DNA from 3 places in the Nesterenkonia halobia genome. Region 1 is predicted to be linked to each of the others. Evidence: predicted binding sites of a transcription regulator. Region 1 holds the regulator's gene; each other region holds the start of a gene.
What was found. Region 1 encodes LexA, which represses DNA repair genes until DNA is damaged. Its sites were predicted from a motif close to TCGAACANNTGTTCGA; they were not measured.
Positions count from the first base shown of each region.

Region 2: the regulator LexA is predicted to act here: its motif matches at 1,275-1,290, upstream of uvrA (excinuclease ABC subunit UvrA).
Region 3: the regulator LexA is predicted to act here: its motif matches at 1,309-1,324, upstream of ABD652_RS06485 (DUF6504 family protein).

Region 1 is NZ_BAAAYG010000002.1:387,039-390,309, reverse strand. Features, by position in the region: gene ABD652_RS02510 (histidinol-phosphate transaminase) at 1-603, opposite strand, end outside; gene ABD652_RS02505 (LysM peptidoglycan-binding domain-containing protein) at 678-1,079, opposite strand; gene lexA (transcriptional repressor LexA) at 1,372-2,157, shown strand; gene ABD652_RS02495 (ATP-dependent DNA helicase) at 2,231-3,271, opposite strand, start outside.
Region 2 is NZ_BAAAYG010000007.1:141,446-144,716, reverse strand. Features, by position in the region: gene uvrA (excinuclease ABC subunit UvrA) at 1-1,246, opposite strand, end outside; gene ABD652_RS09675 (HAD hydrolase-like protein) at 1,353-2,123, shown strand; gene ABD652_RS09670 (MBL fold metallo-hydrolase) at 2,151-2,819, shown strand; gene ABD652_RS09665 (DEAD/DEAH box helicase) at 2,816-3,271, shown strand, end outside.
Region 3 is NZ_BAAAYG010000004.1:195,692-198,962, reverse strand. Features, by position in the region: partial or broken gene ABD652_RS06490 (alpha-amylase) at 1-1,007, opposite strand, end outside; gene ABD652_RS06485 (DUF6504 family protein) at 1,451-1,900, shown strand; gene ABD652_RS06480 (DNA polymerase III subunit alpha) at 1,973-3,271, shown strand, end outside.

The DNA of each region.
Region 1 (3,271 bases):
GACGACCATGGTGTCGGACTCCAGCGCGGCCTCGTGGGCGGCCTCGACCACGTCGAGCCCCAGGGCGGTGCCGGTGGGGTTGTTCGGCGAGCAGAGGATCACCACGTGGGGCCGGTGCTCACGGATCTGCGCGGCGACGCCCTCGGGCGTCTGGCGGTAGTCCGCGTCGCGCGTGCCGGCGAGGTATTCGCTGTTGGTGCCGCGGGCGTAGAGCGGGTACATCGAGTAGGTGGGCGGGAACGCCATCACCGAGCGTCCGGGGCCGGCGAAGGCCTGCAGGATGTGCTGCATGACCTCGTTGGACCCGTTGGCCGCCCAGATGTGCTCGGCGGTCAGTCCGTGGTCCAGGAAGGCGGCGAGCTTGCCCCGGAGCGCGGTGAACTCGCGATCCGGGTAGCGGTTCAGCCCGAGGGCCGCGGCACGCACGGCTGCGGTCATGGCCTCGACCACGTCGGCGGGCATGTCGTAGGTCGTCTCGTTGACGTTGAGCATGGCCGGCACCTGCAGCTGCGGCGCACCGTAGGGATGCTGTCCGCGCAGCTCCTCGCGCAGGGGCAGCTCGTCCAGGCGTCGTGCTCGTGCGGCGGTCTCCTCGGAAGTCACCGCACCATCCTACTCAGCGAGGTCCGGCCGGCGCGCGTTCGAGACGCCGGAGGTCATTCCGCGGCCCGCACGGGTCAGCCGCCGACGGGGACGTCGAGACGCTGACCGGGCTGCAGCGTGGAGCCGTCCAGGTCATTGAGCTCGGCGATGCGCAGGATCAGCACGTCGGTGTCCTCGGTGGAGTCGATCTCCGAGGCGATGTCCCAGAGCGTCTCGCCCGGGGCGACGACCACTTCGCGCGCCTCCACCCCGACGGGGGCCTCCGTCGACGCCTGGGCCTGGTTGACCAGCCCACCCGCCATCAGCGCCGCGCCGAGCATCAGCGCGGCCGCGGCGGTCAGCACGGGCAGGCCGATCAGCAGCAGGCGGCCCCGGCGGGTCAGCCGCAGGCGACCGGTCCTCGCGGCCGTCGCCCCGGCGCCGACCGGTGCGGTCGCGGATATGGCCGTCCGCAGCACGGTGTGCGCGTGATCCATAGTCGTGCTCCCCTCTGCGTCGTGTCCGACGGGCGCAAGCCCGGCCGGTCTTCGAAGCTGTGTTCTAGTTCTAGCACACATATTCGACGCCCGGCCAGACATGCGTTCGAAAATCCTGGTGATACCCCTGGCCATCCCGTAGTGTGAGGCCATATTCGAAGTGATCTTCGGACGCCGTGTTCGATCGTCCGACGACGCAGAGTCCACCAGCGACCTCTGACACGACGCCGGGCGGATCACGACACCCTCAGTGCACGAGAGCAGGACGGGCCAGCCCCGGAGAGGCGGAGAGATGCCGGAAGACCACGTCGCCCCGCAGCGACCCCAGGAGGAGACCGCGCCGCGGCTGACCGAGCGGCAGCGCAGCATCGTCGACATCATCCAGGGCTCGCTCGCCGACCGCGGCTACCCGCCGTCGATGCGTGAGATCGGCGACGCCTGCGGGCTGGCCTCGCTCTCCTCGGTCACCCATCAGCTGGCCCGCCTGCAGCAGATGGGCTACCTCTCGCGCGTCCCCGGACGTCCCCGGGCCATGGAGGTGCTGCGGAACTCCGACGGCGAGCTGCTGAGCACGCCGGTCTCCGCCGAGACCGCCGACGCCTCCGACGACGCCGCGGCCGAGGCGCGGCCCGTCTCCCCCGCGGGAGGCGTCCCGGACTCCTCGGTGGTCGAGCTCGACGCCTACCGGGCCGACGCCGACGGACGCACCGCCGACATCCCGGTGGTCGGCCACATCGCCGCCGGCGGGCCGATCCTCGCCGAGCAGCACGTCGAGGACGTCATGCCGCTGCCCCGTCAGCTGACCGGCGAGGGCGAGCTGTTCATGCTCCAGGTCCGCGGCGATTCGATGATCGAGGCCGGCATCTTCGAGGACGACTGGGTCGTCGTGCGGAACCAGTCCGAGGCCGAGAACGGCGACATCGTCGCGGCCCTGCTGGACGACGAGGCCACGGTCAAGACGCTGCGCCGGCGCGACGGCCACCAGTGGCTGCTGCCGCAGAACCGGGCCTATGAGCCCATCCTCGGCGACGCGGCGACCATCATGGGCAAGGTCGTGACCGTGCTGCGCAGCCTCTGACCGTCCGGTCGTTGCCCTCGACGACGGGCTCCGTTCCGAACGCCGGCGGCGCAGAGCGGAGCCCGTCGGCGTCTCAGCCCGCCGGGACCTCCGCCGTCTCGGCGGTCTCCTCGGCAGGGCCGTCCCGGCGCTCGGCGGCCTGCGCGAGACGACTCAGCGCGCCGCGGACGACGGCGCCGTCGGTGGTGGGCCAGAAGTCCGGCATGGACTTGGTCAGGAACCCGCCGTAGCGGGCGGTGGCCAGCCGGGAGTCGAGGATCGCCAGCACGCCGCGATCCTCGGCGCTGCGGATCAGCCGACCGGCTCCCTGCGCCAGCCGGGTGGCCGCATGCGTGGCGGCCACCCGCATGAAGCCGTTGCCGCCGCTGCGGGCGACCTCCTGGGTGCGGGCGCTCATCAGCGGATCGTCCGGGCGCGGGAACGGGATGCGATCGATGGCCACCAGCCGACAGGCGCGGCCGGGCACGTCGACACCCTGCCACAGGCTCATCGTCCCGAAGAGGCAGGTCTCCTCATCCTCGGCGAACTGACGCACCAGCGCCGACATCGTGGCCTCCCCCTGGCAGAGGATCGGCACGTCGAGCCGCTCGCGCAGGTCCTCGGCGGCCTCCTCGGCCGCCCGGCGCGAGGAGAACAGCGCCAGCGTCGCCCCGCCGGAGGCCTCGATGAGGCCGGCGAGCTCGTCGCGCTGGCGCTCGGCGGTCCGCATCGACGGCGCCGGCAGGTGCTCGGCGACGTACAGCATCCCCTGCGTCGGGTAGTCGAAGGGACTGCCGACGTCGACGGCGTCCCAGACCGGCGAGTCCTCGCCGCCGAGGCCCAGATCGCCGGCCACCGGGTCGAAGCTGCCGCCGACGGTCAGCGTCGCCGAGGTCAGCACCGCCGTGCGGTCGCCGAAGAGGCCCTCGCGCATCCGCGCGGCGACCGACGTCGGGGCCACATGCAGCGTCGGCGGCTCGGAGAGGTCCGCCTCCTGATAGCCGATGCCCGGAGTGAAGCTCCCCGGCCGGGTCAGCCACACCACGTCGGGCGTCTCGGGCGACTGCAGCATCCGCTCGGCCGCCTCCTGGACCGCCTGCACGCGGGAGCGGGCGGTGGTGCGGCCGGTGTCGGC
Region 2 (3,271 bases), on a different contig from region 1:
ACTGGACCACGACCTTGTGGTTGCGGCCGTGCAGCAGCGCCCGGCGGACCGTCTTCGACAGCTCCCCCCACGGCGTGTCCAGCGAGAAGTCCAGCTCGTCGGCCAGCCCCTGCACGATGCGCAGGTGGTACTGCCCGCTGGCGCGCCCGCGGTTCCAGGGGGCGATGGCCCCCTCGTTCGGCGACAGCGTGTCGTCCGGGATGACCAGCTCCTCGTCGACCTCCAGCTTCGACCCGATCCCGGAGCAGGCCTGGCAGGCGCCGAACGGCGAGTTGAAGGAGAACGACCGCGGCTCGATCTCGTCGATCGGCAGCGGGTGCTCGTTGGGGCAGGCGAGGTTCTCCGAGAACGTCCGGAGCTTGGGCCCGGCGAGCTCCTCGGGCACCCGGTCGGGGTTCTCCGGCGTGCCGTCCTCGGCGAGGTCGACCATGTCGACGACGACCCGGCCCTCCGCCAGGCGCAGCGCGGTCTCGATGGAGTCGGTCAGCCGCTGCCCCATGCCTTCGCGGATGACCAGCCGGTCGACGACGACGTCGATGCGGTGGGTGTACTGCTTCTCCAGCGTGGGCGGATCGTTGAGCTGGACGAGCTCGCCGTCCACGACGGCGCGGGCGAAGCCCTGCCCGGCGAGGTCGCGGAAGAGATCCTTGAACTCCCCCTTGCGCGCCCGCACCACCGGCGCGAGGACCTGGAAACGGGTGCGCTCGGGCAGCCCGAGGATCTGGTCGACGATCTGCTGCGGCGTCTGGCGCTCGATCCGCTCGCCGCACACCGGACAGTGCGGCACCCCGATGCGGGCCCAGAGCAGACGGAGATAGTCGTGGATCTCGGTCACCGTGCCGACGGTCGAGCGGGGGTTGCGCGAGGTCGACTTCTGGTCGATCGACACCGCCGGCGACAGCCCCTCGATGAAGTCGACGTCCGGCTTGTCCACCCGCCCCAGGAACATGCGGGCATAGGCGGAGAGGGATTCGACGTAGCGGCGCTGCCCCTCGGCGAAGATGGTGTCGAAGGCCAGCGAGGACTTCCCCGAGCCGGAGAGCCCGGTGAAGACGATGAAGGCGTTGCGCGGCAGCTCGATGCCGACGTCCTGGAGGTTGTGCTCCCGGGCGCCCTGCACGACGATGCGGTCGGCCTCGGCGCGGCCGGCGCCGTCGACGGCGGCCTGCTCGGGGGCTCCGCGGCCGCGGAGCTCGTCGACGGACTCGATCACTGCGGCCTCGTTCTCGGCAACTCGCTCAGACACGATGCCCAGTGTAAGCCCCCGACCCGACTCGAACAAGTGTTCGAACGGCATGCGGCGCCGCACTCCCCCGGCACGCGGCCGCGGGCGCCGATGCGATCATGGAGACATGATCCGACCGCTCTCCCCCGCCCCCGCCGCCGTGCTCTTCGACCTCGACGGCACGCTGGTGGACTCCGCGCCGGGGATCACCTCGGGCATCGCCGCCGCGCTGGCGGCCCACGACGTCGCCGTCCCCGACCAGCCGGTCCTGGACGCGATGGTCGGCCCGCCGCTGGCCTCCAGCCTGCTCTCCGTCCCCGGCGTCGACGAGACGAATCTGGCCGCCGTCATCGACCACTACCGCCGCGACTACAGCGCCCGCGGCCTGGGGGACGCCGCCGTCTTCGCCGGCCTCGACGTGCTGCTCGACGAGCTGCGCGCCGCCGGCACCGCCCTGGCGGTGGCGACGTCGAAGCCGCAGACGCTGGCCGAGCGGCTGATCGCCCGGCAGGGGCTGCGCGAGCGGCTCGACGTCGTCGTCGGCTCGGACCCGGACGAGACCCGCCCGCATCCGGGCAAGGCCGCGATCGTCGGCGAGGCCCTGCAGGCCCTGGGACTGGGCCCGGGAGCGCCGCGGACGACGATGGTCGGCGACCGGATCTTCGACGTCGAGGGCGCCCGCGGCAACGACCTGCCCTGCCTCGGCGTGCGCTGGGGCAGCGCTCCCGACGGCGAGCTGGAGGAGGCCGGCGCCGCGCGGATCGTCGACGACGTCGCCGGACTGCGCGAGGCGCTGCGCCGGATCGGCGCGGGCCCGGAGGCGACCGAGACGACCGAGACCGCCGAGGCCGCCCAGGCCGCCGAGGCCGCCGAGGCCGGTCGGCGTCGTGGCATCTGACCGACAGCAGACCATAGACTGTCGCGCATGGCCTCCGACAGCACATTGATCCACGACCTCCCGGCGATCACGGTCCGCCGTCTCGCCGTGTCCGAGATGAGCAACAACGTGTATCTGCTCACCGCGAAGAAGTCCGGGATCCAGGTGCTGATCGATGCGGCCGCCGACGCCGAGGCCGTCCGCGGCATGCTCGCCGCCTCCGCCGAGGACACGCCCTGCGCCCCGCAGCTGCGGGCGGTGCTGACCACGCATCGGCATTGGGACCACATCCGCGCGCTGCCCGCGATCGCCGCGGACCCCGACGTCGAGACCGCCGCCGGAGCGGTGGACGCCGCGGCGATCGAGGAGGCCGAGGACGTGCGGATCGACCGCCGCCTCGAGCACGGACAGCTGGTCCAGTACGACGGCATCGGCCTCGACGTCATCGCCCTGCGCGGCCACACCCCCGGATCGGTCGCCTTCGTCTACCCCGTCGAGGACGGCCCGACGCACGTCTTCACCGGCGACTCGCTCTTCCCCGGAGGCGTCGGGAAGACCCAGTCCGCGGAGGACTTCGGCTCGCTGCTCGACGACGTCGTCGAGCGGCTCTTCGGCGTCTTCGACGACGACACGATCGTCCACCCCGGCCACGGTGCGCCCACCACCATCGGCGCCGAGCGTCCCCACCTGGCCGAGTGGCGGGAGCGCGGCTGGTGAGCGCCCGACCGTCGCTGAGCCAGCACCTGCCCGCCGCGGGGTCCGCGGGCGCCGACGAGCTCGTCGCCGCCTTCCAGGAGTGGACCGCCGCCCAGGGCATCACCCTCTATCCCGCCCAGGAGGACGCCGTCCTCGAGCTGGCCTCGGGCGGCCACGTCATCATGGCCACGCCCACCGGCTCGGGCAAGTCGCTGGTGGCCGCGGCCGCGCACTTCCTCGCCCTGGCCCGCGGCGAGCGCAGCGTCTACACGGCACCGATCAAGGCGCTGGTCTCGGAGAAGTTCTTCGAGCTGGTCGAGGTCTTCGGCCCCGAGAACGTCGGCATGGTCACCGGAGACTCGGCGGTGAACGCCCATGCGCCGATCATCTGCTGCACGGCCGAGATCCTGGCGAACGAGGCGCTGCGCGACGGCGCCGAGGCCGAGGTGGGGCCGGTCATCATGGACGAGTTC
Region 3 (3,271 bases), on a different contig from region 1:
TCCTCGCCGATGCCGCCGCCGGAGAGCAGCCAGTCGATCCGGCCGCCGCCGAAGGACTCCTTGAGCTTGCGGGCGTAGCTGAACTCGTGGACGTCGCCCAGGTCGGTGTACTCCTCGGGCTGGATCGGCTCGCCGGCGCCGCGGATGACCTCCTGGACGATGTCCTCGGCGGCGATGCCGTCGGTGCGCGAGAGAATGCCCTCCAGATCTGCGGCGGCGATGTGCTTGGCCGCGTCGATGCGGAAGCCGTCCACGCCCAGCGAGGAGAGGTCGTCCAGATAGTCGGCCAGGCGCGACTGGACGTAGTCGGCGCCGGTGTCCAGATCGGCCAGCCCGACCAGGTCGCATTCCTGGACCTCCCACCGGTCGGTGTAGTCCTGGACTTCGCAGCCGTGGTCGTGGAAGTCCGCGCGCGAGTACGTGCCCGGGTAGTCGTAGTGGGTGAATGCGCTGCCGGTCCAGCCGGTGCCCGACTCCTGACCGGCCATGTGATTGATGACGACGTCGGCGATCACCTCGACGCCGGCGTCGTGGCAGTTCTGTACCATCGCCGCGTAGTCGGCGCGGGTGCCCAGCCGGGATTCGAGCTGGTAGCTGACCGGCTGGTAGTGCACCCACCACTGGTCGCCGGTGATGTGCTCCTGCGGCGGGGAGGTCTGGACGGCGCCGTAGCCGGCGGGCCCGAGGGTCTGTTCGCAGGCGCGGGCCACCGAGTCCCAGGTCCACTGGAACAGGAAGGCGGTGGTGTCGCCGGCGGCGTCGTCGGTCGCCGACACCGCCGACTGCGCCTGGCCGGGCACGCGCTCAGTGTGATGCGCCGACTGCTCGGCGGCGCGCTCGTCGCCGAGGCCGGGCACCGAGGCCTCCGCAGAGCTGATCCCCGGGGCCGCCGGGGCCAGCAGCGCACCGGCGAGCCCCAGGGCGCCGAGCGCCGGGGCTCCCCGATTCAGGAAGCGTTTCCATAGCCGTGGTGTGCGACGTGTCGAGGGGCGAGTGGATGTCGTCATAGCGTTCTGCTCCTGCAGTCGTGCGGCCACTCCGGCCGGTAATCCGGGGGTCCGCGTCACCGCCGAGCGATCGGCGGCCGCGTCGAGGCGACGCCTGAGGACTGAATCTATCCGGAATGTGACACAGATCGCAAGAGTTCATCTGGAAACGCTTCCACTCACGCGCCTGCCGCTTCACCCCAGGGATGGCCCCGCGGCTCGTGCGGGAATGCCGCGTCTTTCCCGCACGAGCCGCGGGGCCATCGCTGGGGCCCGTCGGTCGAGGTTGTGTCAGAGGAGGTCTCTAGGCTCGCCGTTGTATTCGAAACTATGTTCGATCTACGATGGTGGAGCACGAGACGGCGTCCTCTTCCCCGACGCGTCGCGGCTCGTCTTCTTCCCATCGACGACGAACACCACCGCTGTGCGCCCTGCCCGGGCGCCGGAGCACGGGAGGAGAGCCTGTGAGCACCACGTCGACCACCCCCGCCCTTCCCGGCGTCGCCCGTCTGGTCCCGCCGAAGACGGCCCGGGACCTCTCCGTCGCCCGCCGTCGAGCCGCCGACAGGGCCGACCGGCCGGAGGCGACGCCGCCGGCGTCCGCACCCGGCCCGCTGACCGAGGCGCTGGAGGTCGAGTGCGACGACGACGGCGCGCCGTGCCGGCTGTCCTGGCGGGACCGTCGGCACGTGGTCGTCGCCGAGCCGGTGCGCTGGTTCGAACGCCGACGCTGGTGGGACGAGGAGTCCCGCGTCGAGCGCGGTCGCGGCGCCGGTGTCGTCGATCATGAGATCTGGCGGCTGCAGGTCCGGCTGGAGGCCGCCGCCGGGGCCGAGACCCGCACGCTGGATCTGAGCCGGCACGTCGGCTCGGGCCGGTGGCGTCTGCTGCGAGTCCACGATGCCGCGGCCTGATCGGCGGCGCGGGGGCGCCCTCCCGGTCGTCGGCGAGCGCGGCGGGGTGCTGCGCCGCGGAGAACTGCGCTGATGGAGAGCTTCGTGCATCTGGACGTGGCCACTGCGTTCAGCGCCCACTACGGCACCAGCTGGCCGCAGGACCTGGTGGATCTTGCCGCCGACGACGGCGCCGAGGCCGCCGCCTGCGTGGACCGCGACGGGCTCTACGGGGCGGTCAAGCATGTCGCCGCCTGCCGATCCCGCGGGATGGGTCCGATCCTGGGGACCAATCTGGCCGTGGTCGACGAGCGGGGCCTCTCCCGCGGACGCGTGGTGCTGCTGGCCGGTGGATCCGCGATCGGCTACGCCGCGCTCTGTCGTGCCGTCTCGGCGGCCCACGGCGCCGAGCTCGACACAGCTGCCGGCACACCTGCCGGCACAGCCGCCGCTGCGACCTCGCGGCTGGGGCTGCGCCGGCTGGTAGAGCTGGCGCGCGGCGACGGCGCCGTCCGCCCCGCCGCCGGCAGCAGCGCTGACGGCTCCCCCGCGCTGGTGGTGCTGCTCGGTCCCGAGTCCGACGTCGGCCGCGCCGCCGCGGAGCGCCGCTACGCCGAGGCACGCCGGCTGCTGCGCGGCTGGCGGGCGCTGCTGGGTCCGCAGGCGCTGCGGGTGGAGGTCGTCTCGCATCTGGCCCCGCCCGGCGAGGCGCTGTCCACCGCCCATGCCGCCCGGATGCTGGGGCTGGCCGAGGATGTCGGCGTGGTCGCCGTGCTGACCAACATGGTCCGCTTCGCCCATCCCGACGAGGCGACCACCGCCGACGTGCTCGACGCCGTCCGCGTGCTCTCCAGCCTGCAGAGCACCGAGTCGCTGCAGCCCACCGGCCAGGGATGGCTGAAGCCGGCGGCGCAGATGCACCGGATCGCCGTCGAGATCACCACCAGCAGCGCCACGGCGCGCACCGATGCCGCCCGGCTGCTGGAGGACACTCGGGCGCTGGCCGCGCGCTGCGTGCTCGACCCCGAGGAGCATCTGAGCTTCGGCCGGCCGAAGATCCCCGAGCACGCGGTCCTCGGTCTGGGCCGCGGCGGGGCCAGTGCGGATCCGATGCGCGAGCTCGCCCAGCGCTGCCGCGCCGGACTCGGCGAGCGGTTCCCGCAGCTGGCCGACGGCGGAGCCCGCCGCGGCTCTGCGGCCGCCGAGGCGGTGCACCGGCGTCTGGATCAGGAGCTCTCGGTCATCGAGGATCTGGGCTTCGCCGGCTACTTCCTGACCGTCGCCGAGGTCGTCGCGATGGTCGAGCGGATGGGGGTGCGGGTCTCGGCCCGCGGCTCCGGGGCGTCCTCGCTGGTCAACCATCTGCTGCGGATCAGCGCAGTGGATCCTATC